Regions from separate parts of the Blastococcus sp. SYSU DS1024 genome, predicted to be linked through region 2. Evidence: predicted binding sites of a transcription regulator. Region 2 holds the regulator's gene; each other region holds the start of a gene.
The links. Region 2 encodes LexA, which represses DNA repair genes until DNA is damaged. Its sites were predicted from a motif close to TCGAACANNTGTTCGA; they were not measured.

Region 1 (7,949 bases), on a different contig from region 2:
AGGACGTCGCTGTAGGAGTAGCTGCCGTAGGGGAACCCGGTGGCCACCCCCAAGGACTCGAAGGCGATGGAGACGAGGGCGACCAGCGCCAGCACCCCCACGCCGGTGCGGGCGCCGCGGCTGAGGCCCGCGTGCGCGACCGACAGCGCCGAGCCCAGCAGCACGATGCCCCAGGAGACGGCGTCCCGGGACGAGCCCGACGCCAGCGGGTAGGCGATCGCCGTCGCGACCAGCGCCGCCGCCAGGGCCCAGGGCACCACGCGGACGGCGGCGGGTGCGGTGGCCGGTGCGGTCGTCGTCACCCGCGCCCCGCCCGACCGCGCACGCGCTGCACCGCGCGGCCGGCCGCCGCCCGCGCGCGGGGCAGCGCCCGGCGGTCGGCGAGGACCGTGCGGGCCGCCGTCCGCCCGGAGTTGCCCGAGACCCCACCGCCGGGGTGGGTGGAGGCGCCGGACAGGTACAGCCCGGGCAACCCGGGCACCCGGTAGCCCGACAGGCCGGGGGCCGGGCGGAAGGCGAACATGCTGGCCAGGCCCATCTCCACGTGCATGACGTTGCCGCGGGGGAGGGACAGCTCCCGCTCCAGGGCCAGCGGGGTCTGCACGTACGTCTCCCGGACCGAGGCGGCGAACCCGGGGGCGTGGCGGTCGACGGCCTCGATCAGCCGCCGGGCCTCGGCGTCGGCCAGGGCGTCCCAGTCGCCGCCGTCGGCCAGCGCGTACGGGTACCACTGGCCCCAGATCGTGACCACGTGCTGCCCCGGCGGGGCCAGGGTGTCGTCGCTCGCGGAGAACGACATGGCCAGCGGGACCGGCTCGCGGGGCAGCTGCCCGGCACCCCAGTCGCCGTGCGCGGCGGCCAGCTGCGCCCGGTCGGTGCAGAGCAGCTGGAGCCCCTGCAGCGCCTCCGGCCCGGCGCCGGGGTAGGCCGGCGGGGCGTCGGTCAGCGCGCGCACGACCAGGCCGAAACCGTTGCCGACCGGGGGGGCGACGTCGGCCAGGACCGGCGGGGCCGCGTCGCCGGCCAGCTCCCGGGTCACCCCGATGTGGCAGGCGGCCACCACCGCCGGCGCCCGGACCACCCGCCCGGAGCGGGTCGCCACCCCGGCCACCCGGCCGTCCTCGACCAGCAGCCGCGCGGCGCCGTCCCCGAGGACGACCCGGCCGCCGTCGGACTCCAGCCGCCGGCGCAGCGCCTGCGTCAGCCCGCCGGAGCCGCCCACGGGGTGCCCGGGTGGGACGTCGTGCAGCAGCGCCACCCAGCCGATCATCGCCGCGGTGCCGGGCTCGGACATCGGGGGCCCCGACTGGGCGCCGAACCACGCCAGCGCCGCCTTGAGCCGCTCGCTGCCGAACCACCTGTCCAGCAGGGCATCGCCGGAGCCGAGGAAGTCGACCGCCAGCTCACCGCCCGGGGTGCGCGGCCGGCCGTCGGCGGGCGCACCCAGCGGCCAGAAGGAGCGCACCAGGCCGCCGGGGGACGGCGCGCGGCCGAAGGAGGCGACCACGGCGCGGCTGCGCGGGCCCCAGACCTCGACGAAGCGGCGGTAGGCCGCGGCGTCGGCCGGTCCGCAGGCGGCCTCGATCGAGGCGCAGGTGGCGTCGAGGTCCACGGAGAAGACCAGCGGCCGGCCGGCGGGGCCGGGATCGCCGGGTGCGGGGGCCGGCGCGAAGCCCCACGGGTCGCAGTCGACGTAGCGGAGCCCGTGGGCGGCGAGGTCGAGCTCCTCGATGATCCCGCTGTGCCGGACGATGACGTGCGCGCTGGACCCGCGGTCCACGCGGACGCCGGGCCAGCGCTCGACGGTGGAGACCGCCCCGCCGAGGACGTCGTCGGACTCGACGACCTCGACGGACAGGCCCTCCCGGGCGAGGTAGCAGGCGGCCACGAGGCCGTTGTGGCCGGAGCCGACGACGACGACGTCCACGGGTGCGACGGGTTCGGGGGCGGCGGTCACGACCGTGGGTTCGTCGCGGAGGGGTCGCGTGGATGCAGCGGCAGCCGCGCGCCCAGGATCGCGAAGGGCCGGGAGTCGCCGGGGAAGTGGTAGCCGCGGGCCAGGTCGACGAACCCGTCGGCGCGGTACAGCCGGAACGCCTTGGTGTCGGCGTCCGGCGTGGAGAGCAGGGCGACCGGGTGCGGCAGGCCCTCGACCAGCGCGTGCAGCAGCTGCCGGCCCAGCCCCTGGCTCTGCGCGTCGGGGTGGACGTGCAGCTCGCAGATCTCGAAGGCGCCGGGCAGCCACTTCTTCGCCGTCCGGCGGTCCAGCGCCGCGCGCACCTGGTCGTGCCACCACTGCCCGGGGGCGATGAGGTAGCCGTAACCGAAGCCGACCAGCCGCTCGCCCTCCGGGGTCTGCGCGAAGGCCCCCACGGCGCGGAAGCCGGGCCGTTCGGTGTGCTGGATCGCGTAGCCGTACCGGCCGGCGACGATGCCCGAGTCGTAGCCCATGGCCAGCCCGTAGATGGCCAGCACCTCGTGCATGTGCTCCCGCATCCAGGGGACCGGCAGCTCGAGGATCCGGGTGGCCGGGCGGGTGCCCGTCACGGCGCGACCCCGGCGGCGTCCGGCCGGGCGGTGTCCGGCCCGGCGGTGTCCGGCCGGTCGGCGCCGCCCACCGTGGTGGCGGTCCCGTCGAGCGGACCGCCACCCACCTCGGCCGCGGTGCCGGCGGTGATGCGGAGCAGCTCGTCGTAGCTGGTCGGGAAGACCGCCGTCGGGTGCCCCGCCGCGGCCCACAGCCGGTCGTACCGGGCGAGCTCCACGTCGACCAGGGTGCCGAGGGGGGCCGGGTGCCCCACCGGGGCGACCCCGCCGATGGGCTGGCCGGTGTGCTCGCGGACGACGTCCGCGGGGGCGGGGGCCAGGGAGCCGACGCCGAGCAGCGCCGCGACCTGGACGACGTCGACGCGGTGCGCGCCGCTGGTGAGGACGAGCAGGGGCGCGTCGTCGGCGAGGAAGACCAGGCTGTTGACGATCGCGCCGACCGGGACGCCCAGCGCGGCGGCGGCTGCGGCCGCGGTGCGGACCTCGGCGGGGAGGACTCTCACCTCACCCTCGGCGCCGGCCGCGGCGAGGGCCCGGGCGACGGCGGCCACCCGGGGGTGCGGGGGTGGGCTCATGCGTCGATCCTGCCACCGCCTGGGGGTGGCGCGCCCGGCGTGCCCTGCCCGGCGGTGGGGGTGCGGGGCGGGTCGACGGACACGCCGCGGTCCGGCTTGACGACGGGGGAGTGCTCCGGTCTACTGGACGTCGTTCGAACGGGTGTTCGAACGACGTCCGACCCCTCCTTCCCGGCTCTCTTCCCCGCCGGTGGGGTGGCGGGCGGGTGCGCGGGGTGAGGCGTGGGGAGGCTGTCATGAGCCGGGTGCTCGGTGAGGTCGTCGGTCGGGCCGGCGAAGAGGTGCAGGTCGAACGCGGCCCGTCGGGGCCGGTGCAGTTCTGGCGCGGGCAGTCCCGGTACGTCGTGGGCGAGCTGCTCGACTCCTGGCTGGAGACCGCGCCGTGGTGGCTGCGGGACGCGGAGGCGGGCGGGGCGTCCGACGACCTGGTGGCGCCCCGCGAGGTCTGGCGGGTGGAGGCGGTGCGGGCCGGGCGGTCCCGGATGAGCTTCGCCGGCGTCTACGACCTGACGTGGGACGCCGCCGGCAACCGCTGGTGGCTCGTCCGGGTGCACGACTGATGGGCGCCGCACGAGCCGTGCCGGCCGGCCAGCTGCCGCTGCCGCCCGCGTTGCCCGCCGCGGCCGCCGGGCTGCTCGGCCAGGCGCACCGCGGCCTGGCCGAGGCGGCCGCGGCCACCGATCCGCGGGAGCGGTACGCCACCGCGCACCTGGCGGCGCTCCGGGCCGCCGCCGCGGTGCTCGCCGCCCGCACCCGTCCCGAGGGCGGCCGCCGGCGGCCGCGCAGCGCCTGGGTCCTGCTGGGGCAGGTCGCCCCCGAACTGGGGGAGTGGGCCACCTTCTTCGCCGCCGGTGCGGCCAAGCGCGCCGCGGCGGAGGCGGGGCTGTCCCGGGCGGTCACCGAGCGGGAGGCCGACGACCTGGTCCGCGATGTGCGGGGCTTCCTCGCCGTGGTCGAGGCCGGGCTCGGCGTCGACGCGCTGCCCGAGCCGCCCCGCTACCCGCGGCCGCACGTGGTCGGCGGGGCGCCGTCCCGGTCGGGGTCCCGGTCCACCGGATCCCGGAGGTGAGCGACCCCTTCGTCCACCTGCACGTCGCTTCCGGCTACTCCATGCGGTACGGGGCCAACCACCCCGCCGACCTGGTGGCCCGGGCCGCCGAGCACGGCATGCCGGCCCTGGCCCTGACCGACCGGGACGGGCTCTACGGCGCGGTGAAGTTCGCGCTGGCCTGCCGGTCGGCCGGGGTGCGGCCGATCTTCGGGATCGACCTGGCGGTGGCGCCGGCGCTGGGCACCAGCGTGCCGCCGGCGCTCGCGCACGTGCTGGGGGAGGAGCCCCCCGCGGCCCGGTCCTCCCGGTCGCGGGCCGCGACGCCCCCGCGCCGGACCCCGGCCCGGGGCGGGGTGAGCGTCGACCCGCGGCTGCCCCGGGTCACCTTCCTCGCGCGGGACGGGGCCGGCTGGCGGTCGCTGTGCCGGCTGACCAGCGCCACCCACCTGCGCGGCACCCGTGGCGAGCCGGTGAGCTCGCTGGCGATCGCCGCCGAGCACGCCTCCGGGCTGGTCCCCCTGCTCGGTCCCGACTCCCCGGTGGGCCGGGCGCTGCTGGCCGGCCGGGCCGACCTGGCCGGTCAGCAGCTGGACGCCTGGCGCGCGGTCTTCGGCCCGGGGCTGGCGCTGGAGGTGGTGCACCACCGCGGCCGGGGTGACCGGCAGCGCGCCCAGGCGCTGCTCCGGTTCGCCGCCGAGCAGCAGGTGCCGGTAATCCTGAGCAACGCGGTCCGGTACGTCGACGCCCTCGATGCCCCGACCGCCGACGTGCTGGACGCGGCCCGGCGGCTGGTCCCGCTCGGCGCCCGGCACGTCGACTGCACCACGGCCGAGGGGTACCTGAAGTCGGGCAAGGAGATGGCCGAGGTCGCCGAGGACGTCGTCGGCCCCGACCGGGACGCCGCACTGCGGCTGCTCGAGCGCACCGCCCGGCTGGCCGAGCAGTGCGCCGTCGACCCCGCCGGCGACCTGGGCATCGGCAGCGTCCGGTACCCCGAACTGGGCGTGGTCACCACACCGGCCGAGCGGGGGATGAGCCCGGCGCAGGTGCTGCGCGGCCGGTGCGAGGCGGGGCTGGGGCGCCGGGGCATCTCCCCGACGGCCCGGGTCCGCCAGCGGTTGGCCGACGAGCTCGGGGTCATCGAGCGCCTCGGCTACCCGTCCTACTTCCTGACCGTCGCCGACGTGGTCGACCTCATCAAGAGCTTGAGGGTTCGGGCCGCGGCCCGCGGCTCGGGTGCCGGCAGCCTGGTCACCTACCTGCTGGGCATCTCCGACGTCGACCCGCTGCGCTACGGGCTGCTGATGGAGCGGTTCCTCTCCCCGCTGCGCCACCAGCTGCCCGACATCGACATCGACGTGGAGTCCGCGCGCCGGATGGAGGTCTACGACGCGGTGATCGACCGCTTCGGCGCCGACCGGGTCAGCTGCATCTCGATGATGGACACCTACCGGGTACGCCACGCCATCCGCGACGTCGGTGCCGCGCTGGGCCTGCCGCAGGCGGAGGTCGACGCCGTCGCCAAGGCGTTCCCGCACATCCGGGCCAACCAGGTGCACGCGGCGCTGCGCGACCTCCCCGAGCTGCGGGCCAGCCGGTACGGCTCGCGCCGCGCCGGCGGCACCGGTGATCTCGACCTGCTGTTCGACCTCGTGTCCCGGCTGGACGGGCTGCCCCGGCACATCGCCCTGCACCCGTGCGGGGTGCTGCTCTCCGACGCCACACTGCTGGACCGCACCCCGGTCGAGAGCAGCTACCTCGGCTACCCGATGAGCCAGTTCGACAAGGACGACGTCGAGGAGCTGGGGCTGCTCAAGCTGGATCTGCTCGGCATCCGGATGCAGTCGGCGATCGCGCACGCCCTCGACGAGATCGAGCGGGTCGACGAGGAGACGGTCGACATCGATGCCGTCCCCCGGGACGACCCGACGACCTTCGAGCTGATCCGCAGCACCCGCACGCTCGGCATGTTCCAGATCGAGTCGCCGGGGCAGCGCGAGCTGGTCGGCAAGTTCGGGCCGCGGACGTTCGAGGACATCATCATCGACATCTCGCTGTTCCGGCCCGGGCCGGTGAAGAGCGACATGGTCACCCCTTTCCTCATGGCCCGGAACGGCTGGCGCGAGGTGGAGTACCCCCATCCGGACCTGGAGTTCGCGCTCGCCGAGACCGCCGGGGTGGTGGTCTTCCACGAGCAGGTGCTGCAGGTGGTGGCCCGGATGGCCGGCTGCACGCTGGCCGAGGCCGACGAGGTGCGCCGCGCCCTGGGGGAGAAGGACGCCCACCCGGAGGTGCGGGCGTGGTTCGTGCCCCGGGCGCTGGCCGCCGGCTACCCGGTGGAGGTGGCCGAGCGGGTGTGGGAGGTGCTGGCGTCCTTCGGGTCGTTCGGCTTCTGCAAGGCACACGCCGCGGCGTTCGCGCTGCCCACCTACCAGTCGGCCTGGCTGAAGACCCACCATCCGGCGGCCTTCCTGGCCGGGGTCCTCACCCACGACCCCGGCATGTACCCGAAGCGGCTGATCCTCGACGACGCCCGCAACTTCGGCGTCCGGGTGCTCGGGCTCGACGTCAACGTCTCCACCGGCAGCTACCGCGTCGAACGGCTGACCGCCGGGGACGATGACGAACCTGACCGTGAGGTGGAGGGTGAGATCCGGGGCTGGCGACGTCCGGAGTGGATGCCCGCGGCGATGCCCGACCCGACGCGGTACGGCATCCGGCTGTCGCTGGCCGACGTGAAGGGCATCTCCGACGACGAGGTCGCGCGGATCGTCGCCGGTCGGCCCTATCGGTCACTGACGGATTTCTGGGCGCGGGCGTCGGTGTCCCGTCCGGTGGTCGAGCGGCTGGTGCTGGCCGGTGGTTTCGACTCGCTCTACGGCTTCGGCGTGCGGGACCGGGAGGCCGGCCGGCCGACCCGCCGGCGCCGGCAGGTGACCCGGCGCGACCTGCTGCTGCAGATCGGCGAGCTCGACCGGTGGAGCCGCAGCGGTGCGCGGGCGACGTCCGACGGGCAGCTGAGCCTGGACCTGATGGGGCTGGGGCTGTCCGAGGAGGAGTCCGCCGGGGAGCCGGCCGGCCCGGAGTGGGCCGAGGGCAGCGGGTTGCCCGAGTTCACCGATGCCGAGCTGGTGCGGGCGGAGCTGGAGGTGCTCGGGCTGGACGCCAGCCGGCACGTGGTCGACTTCTACCGGCCGTTCCTCTCGGCGCTCGGCGCGGTGCCGGCCGGCGAGCTCCTCGGCTGCCGCAGCGGCAGCGAGGTGCTGGTGGCCGGCGTCAAGGTGGCCACCCAGACCCCGCCGATCCGGTCCGGGCGCCGGGTGGTGTTCGTGACCCTCGACGACGGCACCGGCTGCACCGACTCGACCTTCTTCGAGGACGCGCAGGGCACCTACGCCGCGACGGTCTTCCACTCGTGGCTGCTGGTCATCCGCGGGGTGCTGCGCCGGACGGGGCCGCGCGGGGTGTCGCTGCGGGCCACCGGGGCGTGGGAACTGCCGGCGCTGCACGAGGCGTGGGAGGCCGACGGGCTCGACGGCGTCCGCGACCTCATGGCGGCGCCGGGAGAGTTCACCGAGCAGGCGATCGCGGGGGCCGCGGCCTCGCACGGTTCCCGCCCGGTGGTCGTGCGGCCGGTCCTGGTCCACCCGACCGGGTTCCGGATGTCGCCCTACGCCGACATCAAGCCCGCCGGCGAGGAGACCAAGGCGGCTGCCCGCCGGGCGGCGGCCGGGCCGCCGCGGAAGCTCTGGCACTCCAGCCCGGGCAGCTCCGGT
Region 2 (7,949 bases):
TGCATGGAGCCGCCGCCGACCAGCTTCTTGAACTTGACCAGCGAGAAGTCCGGCTCGATGCCGGTCGTGTCGCAGTCCATCATGAAGCCGATCGTGCCGGTGGGCGCCAGCACCGAGGCCTGGGCGTTGCGCCAGCCGTTCTCGGCGCCGATCTCCAGGCACTCCTGCCACTGCTGGGTGGCAACCTTCAGCACGTCGGCGTCGTCGGCGCCGACCGGGCGGATGGCGTCGTTGGCCGCGGCGTGCTTGCGCATGACCCGGGCGTGGGCGTCGGCGTTGCGGGCGAAGCCCTCGTAGGCGCCGACGATGCCGGCGAGCTCGGCCGAGCGCCGGTAGGCGGTGCCGGTCATCAGCGAGGTGATCGCCGCGGCCAGCGTCTGGCCACCGCGCGAGTCGTAGGCGTGGCCGGTCGCCATGAGCAGCGCGCCCAGGTTGGCGTAGCCGATGCCCAGCTGCCGGTAGGCGCGGGTGGTCTCGCCGATCGGCTCGGTCGGGAAGTCGGCGAAGCAGATCGAGATGTCCATCGCGGTGATGACCAGCTCGACGGCCTTCACGAAGCTCTTGGCGTCGAACGTGCCGTCGTCCTTGAGGAACTTCATGAGGTTCAGCGACGCCAGGTTGCACGAGCTGTTGTCCAGGCTCATGTACTCCGAGCACGGGTTGGACGCGTTGATGCGGCCGGTCTCGGGGTTGGTGTGCCAGTCGTTGATCGTGTCGTCGTACTGGATGCCCGGGTCGGCGCACTCCCAGGCCGCCTGGGTGACCTTGCGGAACAGGGTCTTGGCGTCGACGGTCTCGATGACCGATCCGTCGAGGCGCGCCCGCAGGCCGAACTCGTCGCCCTCCTCGACCGCACGCATGAACTCGTCGGAGACGCGGACCGAGTTGTTGGCGTTCTGGTACTGGACGCTGGTGATGTCCTTGCCGCCCAGGTCCATGTCGTACCCGGCGTCGCGCAGCGCGCGGATCTTGTCCTCCTCGCGCGCCTTGGTCTCGATGAACTCCTCGATGTCGGGGTGGTCGATGTCGAGGACGACCATCTTCGCCGCGCGGCGGGTGGCGCCACCGGACTTGATCGTCCCGGCAGATGCGTCCGCGCCGCGCATGAAGCTGACCGGGCCGGAGGCGGTGCCGCCGGAGGAGAGCAGCTCCTTGGAGGAGCGGATGCGGGAGAGGTTCAGGCCGGCACCGGAGCCGCCCTTGAAGATCAGGCCCTCCTCGCGGTACCAGTTCAGGATCGAGTCCATCTCGTCGTCGACGGCGAGGATGAAGCAGGCGCTGACCTGCTGCGGCGCGCTCGTGCCGACGTTGAACCAGACGGGCGAGTTGAAGCTGAAGTACTGGTGCAGCAGCATCCAGGTCAGCTCGTGCTCGAAGACCTCGGCGTCGCCCTCGGTGGCGAAGTAGCCGTGCTCGCGGCCGGCCTCGGTGTAGGTGAGCACCACGCGGTCGATGAGCTGACGCAGGCTGGTCTCGCGCTGGGGGGTGCCGACCGCGCCGCGGAAGTACTTCGTGGTGACGATGTTGGTGGCGTTGATGCTCCACTCGGCCGGGAACTCGACACCGCGCTGCTCGAAGTTGATCGAGCCGTCCCGCCAGTTGGTCATGACGACGTCACGACGCTCCCAGGTCACCTCGTCGTACGGGTGGACACCAGCGGTGGTGAAGACACGCTTGATCTTGAGGCCCTTGGCCCGGCTGGGAGTCTTGGCGCTGCGGCGGGTGCGGGCGCCGGCCACGCGGTCGTCGGTCTCGGTCATGGTGTGGAGCTCTCCCTGGTCGTGTGTCGCGTGGTGCTTCGCGGGGCTGCGCGGTGGGGCTGCGCGGTGTCGGATCGGGGGCTGGGGAAGAGCCGCGATCGGTAACTGCTCGAACTGCTGTCTATCGGGTGGCACCGACAGTTCTCAGGTGCCGGCGCCCGTGCCGGACGGGACGGGTCGCCGGGGTTCGGGCGGGCCCGCCTCCCCCGGCGGTGCGGCGGGCTGCCGGGCCTTCAGCTCGGCGATCTCCCGCTCGAAGTCGGCCACCGAGGTGAAGGAGCGGTAGACGCTGGCGAACCGGAGGTAGGCCACCTCGTCCAGCTCGCGCAGCGGGCCGAGGATGGCCAGGCCGACCTCGTGGCTCGGCACCTCCGCCGCGCCGCTGGCGCGGATGCTGTCCTCCACCTGCTGGGCGAGGAGCTTGAGCTGGTCCTCGTCGACGGGCCGGCCCTGGCAGGCCCGCCGGACGCCGGCCACCACCTTGCTGCGGTTGAACGGCTCGCTGACGCCGTTGCGCTTGACGACGGCGAGCACCGCCTCCTCGACGGTGGTGAACCGCCGCCCGCACGCGGGACAGGAACGACGACGCCGGGTGGTGGCGCCCTCGTCGGCCTCCCGCGAGTCGATGACCCGGCTGTCGGCGTTGTGGCAGAACGGGCAACGCACGGTGGTTCACCTCCCTTCGCGCCGCGCCCGCCACCGGCCGGCTGTGCAACCCCCTGGGGACATCCGGTGGATGCGCCGGGGACAACCTGAGGACCAGCCTGTGGACAGGCTTACAGCTCTGTAACTACTAGATGTAGGGGAACCCTAGGACGGCCCACACAAGATGTGCAAGTGATCCTTCCGTCGGCGTGTTCCACCCCGACACGGCCGTGCGCAGGTGGAACAGCGGTCCCCAGCTGTCACAGGACACGCCGCGACGACGCGCCGAAACCTCGCCCCCGGGCCCCACCCGGACAGGGGCGACCGCGGCGCTCCGCTGCCGCCCCGGCCCCCCGCGGGAACGACCGAGGGGCGCTCGGCTCGACGAGGCTGTGCGCCGATGCGCGGTTCTGGCCCCCAGGGCGGCGCATCGGCGCACACCCTTCGGCGCAGGAGGCGCCCACCGCCCGACCGGCGGCCCGGCGGGCACACGACAGCAGTGCCGAGCCCCCGCGGGCGGGCCCAGCCAGGACCGCCGAACGACGATCAGGCGCTGACCGAGCCGCCCACCCGGGGCCGCCGCGAGTGCGGGATCTGGTCGCTCAGCCGCATCGGTCGGGTCAGGAGATCCTGCTCGAGGTCGGCCGGCGGGGCCCAGCCCCCCGCGGCGGAGCCGGTCTCGACCGGGCTCGCAGCGCGGGCCGCAGGCACCGACCAGCCACCGCCCCGCGGCCGCTCGTCACGGGCTGGGGACGGCGCACCCGGCGCGCTCTCGACGACGGCCGGGAAGAGCTCGGTGTCGGCGGCGCGGTGCCGGCCCACGACCGGGCCGGGCGCAGTGGTCGGAGCGCGGTGCCGACCCGGGGAAGGAACCGGCACCGAGGACGCCGGCGCGCCCCGCGCGGCGTCGCTCTCCGGCGCTCGCCGGCGACCGCCCGACCGGTGGGAGCCGGCCCGCGGCTCGCGGCTGTCGCGCACCAGCGGCAGGCTGGCGGTCGCCTCCACGTCGGTCGACGGACCCTGCTGGAGCGGTGCCACCGACGGCGGGGCGGGCATCGCCTGCGTCACCGGGGGCGCGTCGACGACCGGCGGCTCCGGAAGCCGCAGGTCCGCCAGCTCGGTCCAGAGCGTCTCCTCCACGCCGTCGACGACGACCCGCACCCACATCTGGCACGCGCCGGAATCGTCGTGCCGCCACCCCAGCAGCTCCCCCGCGCACCAGGCACCCGCCTGGTGCACCTCGACGGCCTGGGGACGAGTGGCGAACACCGCGGCGCGGTTCTCCATGACGCTGGACACGGGCGAACCGTATGTGGCCGACGAGCACGCACGGTGAACGCGCCTGCACTGAGGGTTGACGAAGTCGCAGGGTCGCCTTGTGAACACCTTGCCGTCACGCGCTCGCGCCGAGCCCGCAGGGACGTCAGGGCAGCACGAGGACCTGACCTGGGGTGATCGCTGCGGTGTCGAGCCCGTTCAGCCGCTGGATGTCGACGACGACGTCGCGGACGTCGCGCCCGTCGGCGGCCGCACCGGCGATCGACCAGAGCGTGTCGCCCGGCTCGACGATCACCTTCGTCGTCCCCATGAGCTCCAACCCGCCACCTGCCTCCCCGAGGACCGCCTCGCCGACGGCGAGCGCACCCACGGCGAGCAGGAGGGCGAGGACCACCAGCAGACGGCGACCGCGCGCGGTCAACCGGAGCGGTGGCGGCTCCACCCGTGCCCGACCACCACGGGCGGGCGGTCGCTCCGCGGCGGCCCGCAGGTCGTTCGCGCCCGCGAGAGCCGGCGCGGGCCGGGGCCCGGCCGTCTCCGCGTAGGAGCGAGGCGGCGGGAGCACCCGGAGGTGCCGGGCGGGTGGCGGACCGGCACACCGCTCCCCCGGGCCGACCGGCACCTCTCCACGGACCTGTAGTGCCGCGCTGCTCGTCATGTGTTCAGCCCTCCTGGCCGGCACCCGCCGGACCCGAACGTGTGTTCGATTCGAACGCCTGTCCGATGTCTACCGGATGGGGCCGACAGAAGTGGTGCGACACGGGAAAGTTTCGAACACCTGTTTGAAGTGGTCGGCGATCGGCGCTACCGTTCCCCCGACGACGAGGGTCGAGAGCTGCGCGGGGCAGCCGGCGAGGAGGAGACGTGGCGGACTCGAGCAGGACGTCCGGCAACCGGGGCGGCACCGCGGGCGCGACCCCGGGGGCGGCGGACGGTTCGGCGTCGGTGCGGGCCTTTCCCGACCGCGCGGCCGATGGGGACGGGCTGACCCAGCGGCAGCGGCGGGTCCTCGAGGTGATCCGCGACTCGATCGACCGGCGGGGCTACCCCCCGTCGGTGCGCGAGATCGGTGAGGCCGTGGGGCTGTCCTCGGCGTCCTCGGTCGCGCACCAGCTCGCGGTGCTGCAGAAGAAGGGCTGGCTGCGGCGCGACCCCAACCGGCCGCGCGCCTTGGACGTGCGACTGCCCGGGGATGCCGGCCGGCCCAGCGCCGCACAGGTCGAGCCGCCCGTGCTCGGCGACGGAGTGCAGGCAGCCGCGCCCGCCTACGTCCCGCTCGTCGGCCGGATCGCCGCCGGTGGTCCGGTGCTCGCCGAGCAGGCGGTGGAGGACGTCTTCCCGCTGCCGCGCGAGCTGGTCGGCGAGGGAACCGTCTTCATGCTGAAGGTGGCCGGCGACTCGATGGTCGAGGCCGCCATCTGTGACGGCGACTGGGTCGTCGTCCGCCAGCAGCCGACCGCCGAGAACGGCGAGATCGTGGCGGCGATGATCGACGGCGAGGCGACGGTGAAGACGTACAAGCGCCGGGACGGTCACGTGTGGCTGCTGCCGCACAACCCGGCCTACGAGCCGATCCCCGGCGACGAGGCGACGATCCTCGGGCGGGTGGTGTCGGTCCTGCGTCGCGTCTGACCCTCAGGGTCGGCGGCGCAACCTGCCGCCCAGCCAGACCACGACGGTGGCGACGGTGGCGGCGATCAGGGCCGCGGCGATGGGTGAACGGTCCGAGCGGGTGAGCTCGGCGAACGACGGCAGCGGATCACCTTCGGGGGGCGCGCTCGCGGCGGCGGCCCCGGTCGGCAGCGGAACCACGGTGACGGCGCTGGGCAGGCCTTCGCTGGCGACCACCAGCGCCCGGCTGTCGGCGGCGAAGCTGATGGCTTCGCCCTGCGGCGACTCGGGGAGCGCCACCCGCACCGGTTCGCCGGCCAGCGCACCGGGCACGTCCGAGCCGGCCAGCGGCCACACGTAGGCGTCCGTGTAGGTGCGCAGCGCCAGTGCGCTCCCGTCGCCCGCGACCGCTCCTCCGGTGACCAGCAGCTGCCCCGCTCGGCCCACGGGGCCGCCCGGAGTTCCGGTGAGGGTGACGTTGACCGTGCCCACCCGCTCCATCGGCACCGTGCCGCCGTCCACGAGCGCGGCGGTGGGCCGGTAGACCCCGCTGGAGCCGAGCACCTCCTTGGTCACGAGGTACGGCGTTCCGTCCGGAGCCAGGAGCAGCGCCTCGGCGTCGTGCGCGCCGTCGGGGTAGGTCAGCCGGTGCAGCGCCGTCGTGCCGTCGGGCCGCAGCACGTGCAGCGCCACGGTCGGGCGGACGGCGCCGTTGTCGCCGATGTCGGCCACCCACACGCTCCCGTCGGGCGCCACCCCGAGGTCCTCGGGGTCGAACGGGTCGGCCGTCCCGGTCTGGACGTCGACCACCGCGCACGAGGAGTCCAGGCCGTGGACCGCGACCTGCTCGCCGCCGTCGTTGAGGGCGAGCATCTGATCCCCCACGACCACCAGGCCGGAGAGCTCGGCGAGTCGCGGGTCGGTGATGGCGCAGCGGACCTCCGGCGCCGCCTCTTCCGCCGACGCCGGAGCGGGGACGAGCACGGCCAGGGCGCCGGTCAGGGCGCTCGCGACGGCGAGCCGCCGCCGCCGGGCGCGGCTAGGGATTCGCTCGGCCTGCTCGGGCACGTACCCAGCGTGACAGAACCATAGCGTCCAGTGCATGAACCACGCCCAGGAGCACGATCCCGACGGCGGCTCCCACGACCGCGTCGGTGACCCAGTGGAAGTCCAGCGAGACCATCGCCACGCCGGTGGCCACCGGCCCGACGACGCTCAGCCACCAGAAGGTCCGCTGGACCGCCGGCGGGAGCCCGTACTCGACGGCCTGCCAGCGGGCCACCCCCCACATGAGCACCGCGTTGGCGACGTGCCCTGAGGGGAAGGAGGCACCGTCGGGGTGGAAGAAGTAGGAACCGGGGAACGCCGGCGCGGTGCGCCCGACCCCGTGCTTGATCGCGTAGACCCCGGCGGTCAGCACTCCGAGAGCCAGCACCACGCGGACGGCAGGCAGCCAGGTGCCGCGCCGCCAGATCAGGTAGCCGACCAGGCCGGCGAGCACGACCAGGATGGTCACGCGCCCCCCGAGCTGGGTGACCACCCACACCGCCGGGTATCCCGGCGTGTCCCGCAGGCCCCAGTCGCTCACGATCTCGGACACCCGGAGGTCCAGCCGCTCGGACGGGCCGTGGGCGAGCAGGTCGGCGGTGATGAGCAGCGTGACCAGCAGAGCCGCGGCGACCAGCCACCACGGCGGCCGGCCGACGGGGACCACGGGCGCAGCCCGCGGTGCCTCCGTCGCCTGCACGGCTCCCCTGGTCACGCCGCCACGGTACCGGGCCGTGACCGGATCGTGATCAGCGCAGGCCGACCGATCCCGCTCAGCCGACCGGGACCGCGAACTCCTCGAGCACCGCCGCGAGAGCGCCGTCGACCCGGGCGGTCAGGCGGGTCCCGCCGGCCTCGTGCACCTCGCCGAGCACCTCGCCGTCACGGTGCACGCGGGACACCAGGTCCCCCCGGTCGTAGGGCACCAGCACGTCGACGTCGACGTCCGGGTGCGGCAGCCGCTCGGCCACGAGCCGGCGCAGCGCGTCCATGCCGGCGCCGGTCCGCGCCGACACCCAGACGGCGCCCGGCAGGGCCTGGCGGAGCGTGAGGATGTCCTCCTCGCTCATCGCGTCGACCTTGTTGACGACGATCACCTCGGGGACCGCCGACGCGTCGATCTCGTTCAGCACGACGTGGACGGCGTCGATCTGGCCCAGCGGGTCGGGGTCGGAGCCGTCGACGACGTGCAGCAGCAGATCGGCCGCGGCGACCTCCTCCAGGGTGGAGCGGAACGCGTCCACGAGCTGGTGCGGCAGGTGGCGCACGAAGCCGACGGTGTCGGTCAGCGTGTACTCCCGGCCGTCCGGCGACTCCGCCCGGCGGACCGTCGGGTCCAGGGTGGCGAACAGCGCGTTCTCCACGAGCACGCCGGCGCCCGTGAGCTGGTTGAGCAGGCTGGACTTGCCGGCGTTCGTGTACCCGGCGATGGCCACGCTCGGCACCGCGTTGCGGCCGCGGCTGGACCGCTGCGTGGCCCGCGCGGTGGCCATACCGGCGATCTCGCGACGCAGCTTGCTCACCCGGGCGCGGATACGCCGCCGGTCGGTCTCGATCTTCGTCTCACCAGGACCGCGGGTACCGATACCGCCACCACCGGCGACGCGG
Region 3 (7,949 bases), on a different contig from region 2:
GCTGCTCCGAGCCACGGTTCAGCTGCGACATCGCGATGACCGGGACCTCGAGCTCCTTGGCCAGCAGCTTGAGCGCACGGGAGAACTCCGAGACCTCCTGCTGGCGGCTCTCCACGCGCTTGCCCGAGGTCATCAGCTGCAGGTAGTCGATGACCACGAGCTTCAGGTCGTTGCGCTGCTTGAGCCGCCGCGCCTTGGCCCGGATCTCCATCATCGTCATGTTCGGCGAGTCGTCGATGTAGAGCGGGGCGTCGGCGACCTCACCCATCCGGCGCGCGAGCTTGGCCCAGTCCTCGTCGGACAGCGAGCCGGCGCGCATGTGGTGCAGCGGCACCTTCGCCTCGGCCGAGAGCAGACGCATGGTGATCTCGTGCTTGCTCATCTCGAGCGAGAAGATGACCGCGGGCAGCCCGTGCTTGACCGTCGCCGACCGGGCGATGTCCAGCCCCAGCGTCGACTTGCCCACGCCGGGACGCGCCGCGATGACGACCATCTGCCCGGCCTGCAGGCCGTTGGTCAGCTCGTCGAGGTCGCGGATGCCCGTGGGCACACCGCGGGCCGTGCCACCGCGGGAGGCGATCGCGTCCAGCTCGTCCATCGTCGGCTGGAGGACGTCCTCGAGGCGCGAGTAGTCCTCGCTCATGCGCTTCTCGGTGACGTCGTAGATCTCCTGCTGGGCGCGGTCGACGATGTCGTCGACGTCGCCCTTCCCACCGGCTGCGCCGTAGCCCAGCTGGACCACCCGGGTACCGGCCTCCACCAGCCGCCGCAGCACCGCCTGCTCGGCGACGATCGCGGCGTAGTAGCCGGCGTTGGCCGCCGTCGGCGTGGACTGGATGAGCGTGTGCAGGTAGACCGCGCCGCCCATCTTCGACAGCTGGTCGGTGCGGTTGAGCTCCGCGGCGACGGTGATCGCGTCGGCCGGCTCGCCCCGCCCGTAGAGGTCGAGGATGCAGTCGAAGATCACCTGGTGCGCCGGCCGGTAGAAGTCGTTGCCGTGCAAGACCTCCACGACGTCGGCGATCGCGTCCTTGCTCAGCAGCATGCCGCCGAGCACCGACTGCTCCGCCGCGACGTCCTGCGGCGGCTGCCGGTCGTACGCCGGCGCCGTCGCGGACGGTCGGCTGAACTCGTCGGCCACCGCCACGGGAGTACCTCCATCTCCTTGCGAGCGCGCCCGCATCACCACCACGCGCAGGGGAAGTACGCGAGCTCGGCGGACGGCGCCGTGCCGAACACCAGTTCGGCTCCTGCCTACCGGAGGGGACTGACAGTCGCGTCCGCTCGGTGGCCGGAGAGGACGTTAGGAAGCCGCGCGGGCCGCGTCCACCACCGGTGTGCACACCGATCTGCACAACTTGTGGACAAGTCGGTGGACGGACGCCTGTCGACATGTGGAGGAGTCGGGGGACAGCGTGCGCGCACCGCCCGTTCCGCGCCGGTTGACCTGCACGGACGCTGCCCACCGGGTGTGGACGGAGAAAACCTCCGAAGAAAATCTGGGGTGTCGTACCAGGAGTCACACCGGTGCACCGGCCCGTCCGCGGGGCCGGCCGCGACTGCTCCGGCCACGTCGTGCCCGGGGCGAGCCTGGCCGCCCAGCGCCCCGTGGCCGGCTCCGGGACATGCCCGGCACCCCGGGAGGGGCCCTGCGCCGTCCCGGCGACGGAGAACGGCTCCAGGGCGGTCCCTGGGACCTCGCGGCGGGTCGGCCGGGGCGTGGGGCGGCGGGGATGGCGGGTTCGAGGGGTGGCGGGTTCGAGGGGTGGCGGAGGCGGAGCAGCGTGCGGGACCCGCAGACGCCACGAGGGGCGCCGGACTCTCGTCCGACGCCCCTCGTGGGCAGTGCCTTCGTCCGGTGGCCCACTCCCAGCGTGCACGGGGGGAGCCCGGACGACGCCCCTCTGCACGGTCCCGTCGCGGCGGGCGGCAGAGGGGCTCGATCAGCTGGCGACGACCTCGATGGTCAGCTGAGCGTTGACCTCCGGGTGCACCCGCACGGTGACGGTGTGCTGGCCCGTGGTCTTGATGCTGCTGGGCAGCTCGATCCGGCGACGGTCGAGCTCCGGGCCGCCGGCGGCGGTCACGGCAGCGGCGACGTCGGCGGTGGTGACCCGGCCGAACAGCCGGCCGCCGTCACCGGCTCGCGCCGGCACCTGGACGGTCAGCCCGGACAGGCGGCCGGCCACGGCCTGCGCCTCCTCGAGCGACCGCACGTCGCGGGCGGCACGCGCCCGGCGCAGCGACTCGACCTGCTTCTGCGCACCCCGGGTGGCGACGATGGCCAGCCCGCGGGGCAGGAGGTAGTTGCGGCCGTAGCCGCCCTTGACCTCGACGGTGTCGCCGGAGGACCCGAGACCGGTGACCTCCTGCGTGAGGATCAGCTTCATCGTGCTCATGATCAGCGCGCCGTCGAGGTGTAGGGCAGCAGGGCCATCTCACGGCTGTTCTTCACGGCCGTGGCGACGTCCCGCTGGTGCTGGCTGCAGTTGCCGCTGACGCGGCGGGCACGGATCTTGCCGCGGTCGGAGATGAACTTCCGCAGCAGGGTCGTGTCCTTGTAGTCGATGTAGGTCGCCTTGTCCTTGCAGAACTGGCAGACCTTCTTCTTGGGCTTGCGAACAGGGGGCTTGGGCACTGATATCTCCAGTGAGGGAAGTGCGTGGGTGACCTGGGGTGGCCCTCGTGCGGGGCCCACGCCGAGCGGAGCGAGGCGTGGGGGGCAGGAGGGTCCGCTTAGAAGGGCGGCTCGTCCGACGGCCCGGCGGGCGTCGACCACGGGTCGCTCGCCCCGCCGCCACCGCCGAAGCCACCGCCGCCGCCGCCGAAGCCGCCGCCGCCCTCACCGCGCGAGGCGCGGGTGACCTTGGCCGTGGCGTAGCGCAGCGAGGGGCCGATCTCGTCGACCTCGAGCTCGACGACGGTGCGCTTCTCGCCTTCCTTCGTCTCGAACGAGCGCTGCTTGAGACGACCGCTGACGATGACCCGCGATCCGCGGGTCAGCGACTCGGCCACGTTCTCCGCGGCCTGCCGCCACACGTTGCAGCGGAGGAACAGCGCCTCGCCGTCCTTCCACTCCTGCGACTGGCGGTCGAAGGTCCGCGGCGTCGAGGCCACGGTGAAGTTGGCGACGGCAGCGCCCGACGGCGTGAAGCGCAGCTCCGGATCGGCGGTGAGGTTGCCGATGACGGTGATGACGGTTTCGCCGGCCATGGTCAGTGGACCTCGGGCCGCATCAGCTTCGTGCGCAGGACCGACTCGTTGAGGTTCAGCTGCCGGTCGAGTTCGGCCACCGCGGCCGGCTCGGCCTGGATGTCGACGACCGCGTAGATGCCCTCGACGTGCTTCTTGATCTCGTATGCCATGCGGCGACGGCCCCAGATCTCGGTCTTGACGGTGCCACCGGAGTTGGTGACGACGGTCAGGAACCGGTCGAGCGAGGGCGCGATCGTGCGCTCCTCCAGGTCGGGGTCGAGAATGACCATCAGTTCGTAGTGACGCACGGAGAACCCCACCTCCTCTGGTCTTCGCGGCTGCAGGGAATCTGCAGCAGGAGGGTCGTACACGCGTCGCGCGCCCCGGCAGGAGCCGGAACGCGCGGTCCCAGGCTACCAGCGGCGGAGCAGGGCGGGCCAGGCGCTGTCCACAGCTGGAGGACCCGTCCCTCCCCACCCCTCGCGAGCCCGGGGCGAGCCCCTGGGGCGGTGCCGGCGTCAGCGGGACGCGCGGGCGGCCTGGGTGGTGCGCACCAGCGCCGCGGTGACCGTGGCCAGCGCGACCACGGCAGCCAGCGCTGCGGCGGGCAGGGCGACCGGCTGGGCCTCGGACGCGGAGACCACCTGGCCCGCTTTCTCCCCGTCCGGCTCCGCGGAGCTGAGGCCGGCCAGCTGACCGAACACGGGAACGGTGGCGCCGTCGTAGGTGCCGGTGACGCCGCCCGAGCCGCTGCGGTCGGCACCGGCCTGCGCCGGTCCGGGGACCACGAACCGGGACGGGTCGAAGGCGGCGGCCGAGCCACGCGCACCCGGGGCGAGCTGCGCGGCTCCACCGGACCCGGTCTCGTAGGTGTACTGGTCGCCCGGCACGCCCTCCGGGGCGGGGCCGGCCTCCGGGGCCGGGGGCCGGTCGGCCTGCGGCGCCCCCGGGGCCTCCGGCGCCGGCGGCGCGGGCGGGGTCGCCGAGGGCGGCGCGGCCGGCAGGGTCACCGGCGGCAGCTGGGGCAGGTTGGCGCCGGGCAGGTTGGGCAGCGGCAGCAGGGTGTTCACCACGAGCGGCTGCGGCCGGGGGAGGGGCGGCAGGAGGGCGGTGGTGGCGTCGATCAGCGGCTGCGTGAGCGCGGCGCCGGACTCCAGCGCGTAGGTGAAGGTCAGCCAGCAGCCGGCCACGCAGCTGCGGTCGAACCGTTCGGTGACGCTCGCGCCGGGCGCCAGCTCCCGCTGGCCCGACGGCAGGGTGAGCGTGACCTCCGTGCTGGCCGTGACGCTGATCAGCGACGGCAGAAGCCCGCCACCACCGACCTGCAGCGTCTTGTCCTGGAGCTCGTTGACGAAGGTGACCGAGCCGCCCTGGTCGACCGAGACCACGAGCTGCGTGAGGTCCCTGATCGGCACGGTCGCGGTCGGGGCCGCGGCGGCCACGGGCGCCACCACCACGGAGGCCGCCGCCACCCCGAACCAGCTGAGGACGGCCACGGCGATGCCCCGGTGGGCCGTGCGACGGATGCGACCCGTTGCCATGTTCTGCTACCTCCACGTCGACGCGACACCACGACCGGCGAGTAACCCCCGTCACAGCCTCAACGATGATGTGACGTGGGCGATACGGGTAAACCAGCTTTTCGTCGAGAAACCGGAGATCAGCATGGCCGTGCACCCGATCGGCGTACACGTGGGCGCCGGAGCGGACGACGACGCACCCGTCCCCGGCCCGCTCGCCCGGGCGGCGGAGGTCGGCGCGGATGCCGTGCAGGTCTTCCTCGCCGACCCCCAGGGGTGGAAGGCGCCACCTCCCCGCCCCGACGCCGCGGAGCTGCGCGGCTCCGGCGTCGCGCTGTTCGTCCACGCCCCCTACGTGCTCAACGTGGCGACGACGAACAACCGCATCCGGATCCCCAGCCGGACGCTGCTGGGCAAGCACGCCAAGGCCGCGGCGGAGGCCGGCGCGCGCGGCCTCGTGGTGCACGGCGGGCACGTGCTGGCGGGTGACGACCCGGCGGTGGGCGTGGACAACTGGCGCAAGACGTTCGCCCGCCAGGCCGAGCAGGGCGGCTTCCCCGTGCCGGTGCTGATCGAGAACACCGCGGGCGGCGGCAACGCGATGGCCCGCGACCTGGACGCGCTCGGCCGGCTGTGGGAGGCCGTCGGCGAGTTCGGGGCCGGCTTCGTGCTGGACACCTGCCACGGCTGGGCCGCCGGCTGGGACCTCGGCACCGCCGTCGACGCGGTCCGCGCGGTGACGGGCCGGATCGACCTGGTGCACCTGAACAACAGCCGCGACCCGGCGGGCTCCGGGCGTGACCGGCACGCGCCGCTCGACGGCGGGGAGATCCCCCGCGAGGTGCTGGTCGAGGTGGCGCGGGCCGCCGGCTGCCCGGTGATCCTGGAGACCCCGGGCGATGCGGCGGCGCACGCGGCCGAGATCGCGCTGCTACGCGACGCGCTCGGCTGATCGGCGCAGCACGAACCGGTCGGGGGCGTGCTCCAGCGGCCCACCGGCCGGGTCGTCCACCCCGGGCCAGCTGGTCCGCACGACGTCCCGGTCGGGGTCCAGCACGTCCCGCACGACCAGCGCCATCAGGACGACGACGGCGGCGTCGCGGACGGTCACCGCGAGGAAGAACCACTCGACGTCGACACCCCGGTTCTCCGTGCCGAGGTACCAGAGCATCCGGGGCACCCACAGCAGCGCCTCGGTGGCCTGCCAGGCCAGCAACGAGCGCCACCGGGGCCGGGCGAGCACGGCCAGGGGGAGCAGCCACAGGGAGTACTGCGGGCTCCAGACCTTGTTGGTGAGCAGGAAGACGGCGACCAGGAGGAAGGCGATCTGGGCGACCCGCGGCCGGACCGGCGCGGCCAGGGACAGCCACGCGACCGCCGCGAGCCCGGCCAGCAGCGCCACCGCGACGGCGGCGTTGAGCACCGTCGGGGTCTGCCCCTCGGCCAGCGGACCGCCGAGCAACCGGTCGCCGGCGACGTGCAGCGCCAGGTTCCACAGGGAGTCGGGGTCGGCCGGCCGCGTGCTGTTCAGCCGGAAGAAGCGCGACCAGTTCTCCGGCGCCAGCACCGCGATCGGCACGTTGACCGCGGCCCAGGCGAGCGTGGCCGCCACCGCGGTCCGCAGCCACGCCCGCAGCTGCCCCGACCGCAGGCACAGCAGGAAGAGGGCTGCCAGCAGGAAGGCCGGGTAGAGCTTGGCGGCGACGCCGAGGCCGAGGAGGACGCCGGCGAGCACCGGGCGGCGCCGCGCCCAGGCCCACATCCCCAGGGTGGCCAGCGCCACCGCGAACAGGTCCCAGTTCGTGAAGGCGTGCACCACCAGCAGCGGGGACAGCCCGATCATCGCCGCATCCCACGGCCGGCGGCCGGCCAGTGCCAGGGTGGCCCGCACGACGACGAGGGCGCAGGCGGTCAGCAGCAGACAGGTGACGACGTAGTAGCTCAGCACCGGGGGGACGGCGGGCAGCAGTCCCCACGCCGCCGCGGCCCGGTCGTAGCCGGCGGCGACGGTGGCGGCCAGCGCCATGAACCCGCCGGTGAGCACGGGGTACTCGACGGCGGAGTCCAGATAGGGCAGGGCGCCGTCGGCGAGGCCGTGCAGCCCGAACAGCGGCACCGTGTCCGAGTAGCAGAAGTGCGTGTACTGGACGTTGCCCGACCAGTCGCCGTCGCCGCACGGTGCCTGCTTCACCCAGGCCACGGCCAGCGCGAGCGTGGCGAACAGCAGGCACACGCGCAGCGGCGTCCAGAAGAGCGCACGGCCGGTGACGGCGAAGCGGCCCCACGGGCCGCCGACGGCCTCGCTGGCCTGCCGGACCACCGGATCGGTCCAGGAGGGCACCACGCGATCCGGCGCGGACCCCTGCGGGGTTCCACGTGGAACGAGCACGGGCCCGTCCGCGGTGGCGGACGGGCCCGTGGGGGTGCTGCTCATGCGAGCAGTGTGCGTGATCGATCAGTCGACGGGGGGCGGGACGACGGGACCGGGTGTGCCGCCCTGGGTGTCACCGCCAGCCCCGCCACCGCCGGGGTTGGTCCCTCTGCCCGGGATCGTCGGGTCGTTCGGCGCGGGGTCCTGGCGGTCCGGCAGGCCGTCGCCGTCGGTGTCGACCGGCTCGGCCGGTGGCCGCGTCGTCACGTTGGGGTCGTTCGGGGCGAAGTCCTCGCTGTCCGGCACCCCGTCGCCGTCGGTGTCGACCGGCCGCGGAGCGGCGCTCGTGGTCGGCGCGCTGGTCGTCGTCGGCGCGGCCGGGGTGTCCACCGGCGCCGGCGCCTCGGTCGTCGGCGCCGCGACCCCCTGCCCGCTGTCGCCCCTGATGAGCGGCCGGTCGGGCAGGTCCTCCTCCGGGGTGCCGGCGAGCACGGCGTTCATGTAGCGCTGCCAGATCGCACCGGGCAGGCCCGCGCCGTAGATGATCCGCCCGTTGGCGTCCACGATCGGGTCGCTGGGCGAGTCGTTCCCCATCCACACCGCCGTCGACACCGACGGCGTGTAGCCCACCATCCAGGCGTCGGAGTTGTTCTCCCCCTGCCCCTGCGTACCGGTCTTGCTCGCGACCTCGCGACCGCCGTCCAGGGCACGGCGCGAGTAGGAGGCGACGTCCTTCATCGCGACGGTGACGTCGTTGACGACGTCGGCCGGCAGGACCTGCTCGCCGGCCGGGGGAGCGTTCTCCAGGAGGACGGTGCCCCCGCTGTCGGTGACCCGGGTGACGAAGTGCGCGTCACGGAGGA

Region 1: the regulator LexA is predicted to act here: its motif matches at 3,257-3,272, upstream of ACI79S_RS14155 (DUF6504 family protein).
Region 3: the regulator LexA is predicted to act here: its motif matches at 1,232-1,247, upstream of dnaB (replicative DNA helicase).

The regions. Positions count from the first base shown of each region.
Region 1 covers NZ_JBJHAA010000015.1:5,172-13,120, reverse strand. The annotation lists gene ACI79S_RS14175 (carotenoid biosynthesis protein) at 1-302, opposite strand, end outside; gene ACI79S_RS14170 (phytoene desaturase family protein) at 299-1,957, opposite strand; gene ACI79S_RS14165 (GNAT family N-acetyltransferase) at 1,954-2,547, opposite strand; gene ACI79S_RS14160 (YbaK/EbsC family protein) at 2,544-3,122, opposite strand; gene ACI79S_RS14155 (DUF6504 family protein) at 3,359-3,682, shown strand; gene ACI79S_RS14150 (SAV_6107 family HEPN domain-containing protein) at 3,682-4,191, shown strand; gene ACI79S_RS14145 (DNA polymerase III subunit alpha) at 4,188-7,949, shown strand, end outside.
Region 2 covers NZ_JBJHAA010000014.1:40,385-48,333, reverse strand. The annotation lists gene ACI79S_RS13820 (vitamin B12-dependent ribonucleotide reductase) at 1-1,760, opposite strand, end outside; gene nrdR (transcriptional regulator NrdR) at 1,905-2,426, opposite strand; gene ACI79S_RS13810 (hypothetical protein) at 2,952-3,704, opposite strand; gene ACI79S_RS13805 (LysM peptidoglycan-binding domain-containing protein) at 3,829-4,125, opposite strand; gene lexA (transcriptional repressor LexA) at 4,548-5,315, shown strand; gene ACI79S_RS13795 (hypothetical protein) at 5,319-6,362, opposite strand; gene ACI79S_RS13790 (phosphatase PAP2 family protein) at 6,334-7,056, opposite strand; gene hflX (GTPase HflX) at 7,115-7,949, opposite strand, start outside.
Region 3 covers NZ_JBJHAA010000001.1:229,858-237,806, forward strand. The annotation lists gene dnaB (replicative DNA helicase) at 1-1,147, opposite strand, end outside; gene rplI (50S ribosomal protein L9) at 1,944-2,390, opposite strand; gene rpsR (30S ribosomal protein S18) at 2,402-2,638, opposite strand; gene ACI79S_RS01130 (single-stranded DNA-binding protein) at 2,737-3,213, opposite strand; gene rpsF (30S ribosomal protein S6) at 3,216-3,503, opposite strand; gene ACI79S_RS01140 (hypothetical protein) at 3,714-4,736, opposite strand; gene ACI79S_RS01145 (deoxyribonuclease IV) at 4,861-5,667, shown strand; gene ACI79S_RS01150 (glycosyltransferase family 87 protein) at 5,647-7,149, opposite strand; gene ACI79S_RS01155 (transglycosylase domain-containing protein) at 7,171-7,949, opposite strand, start outside.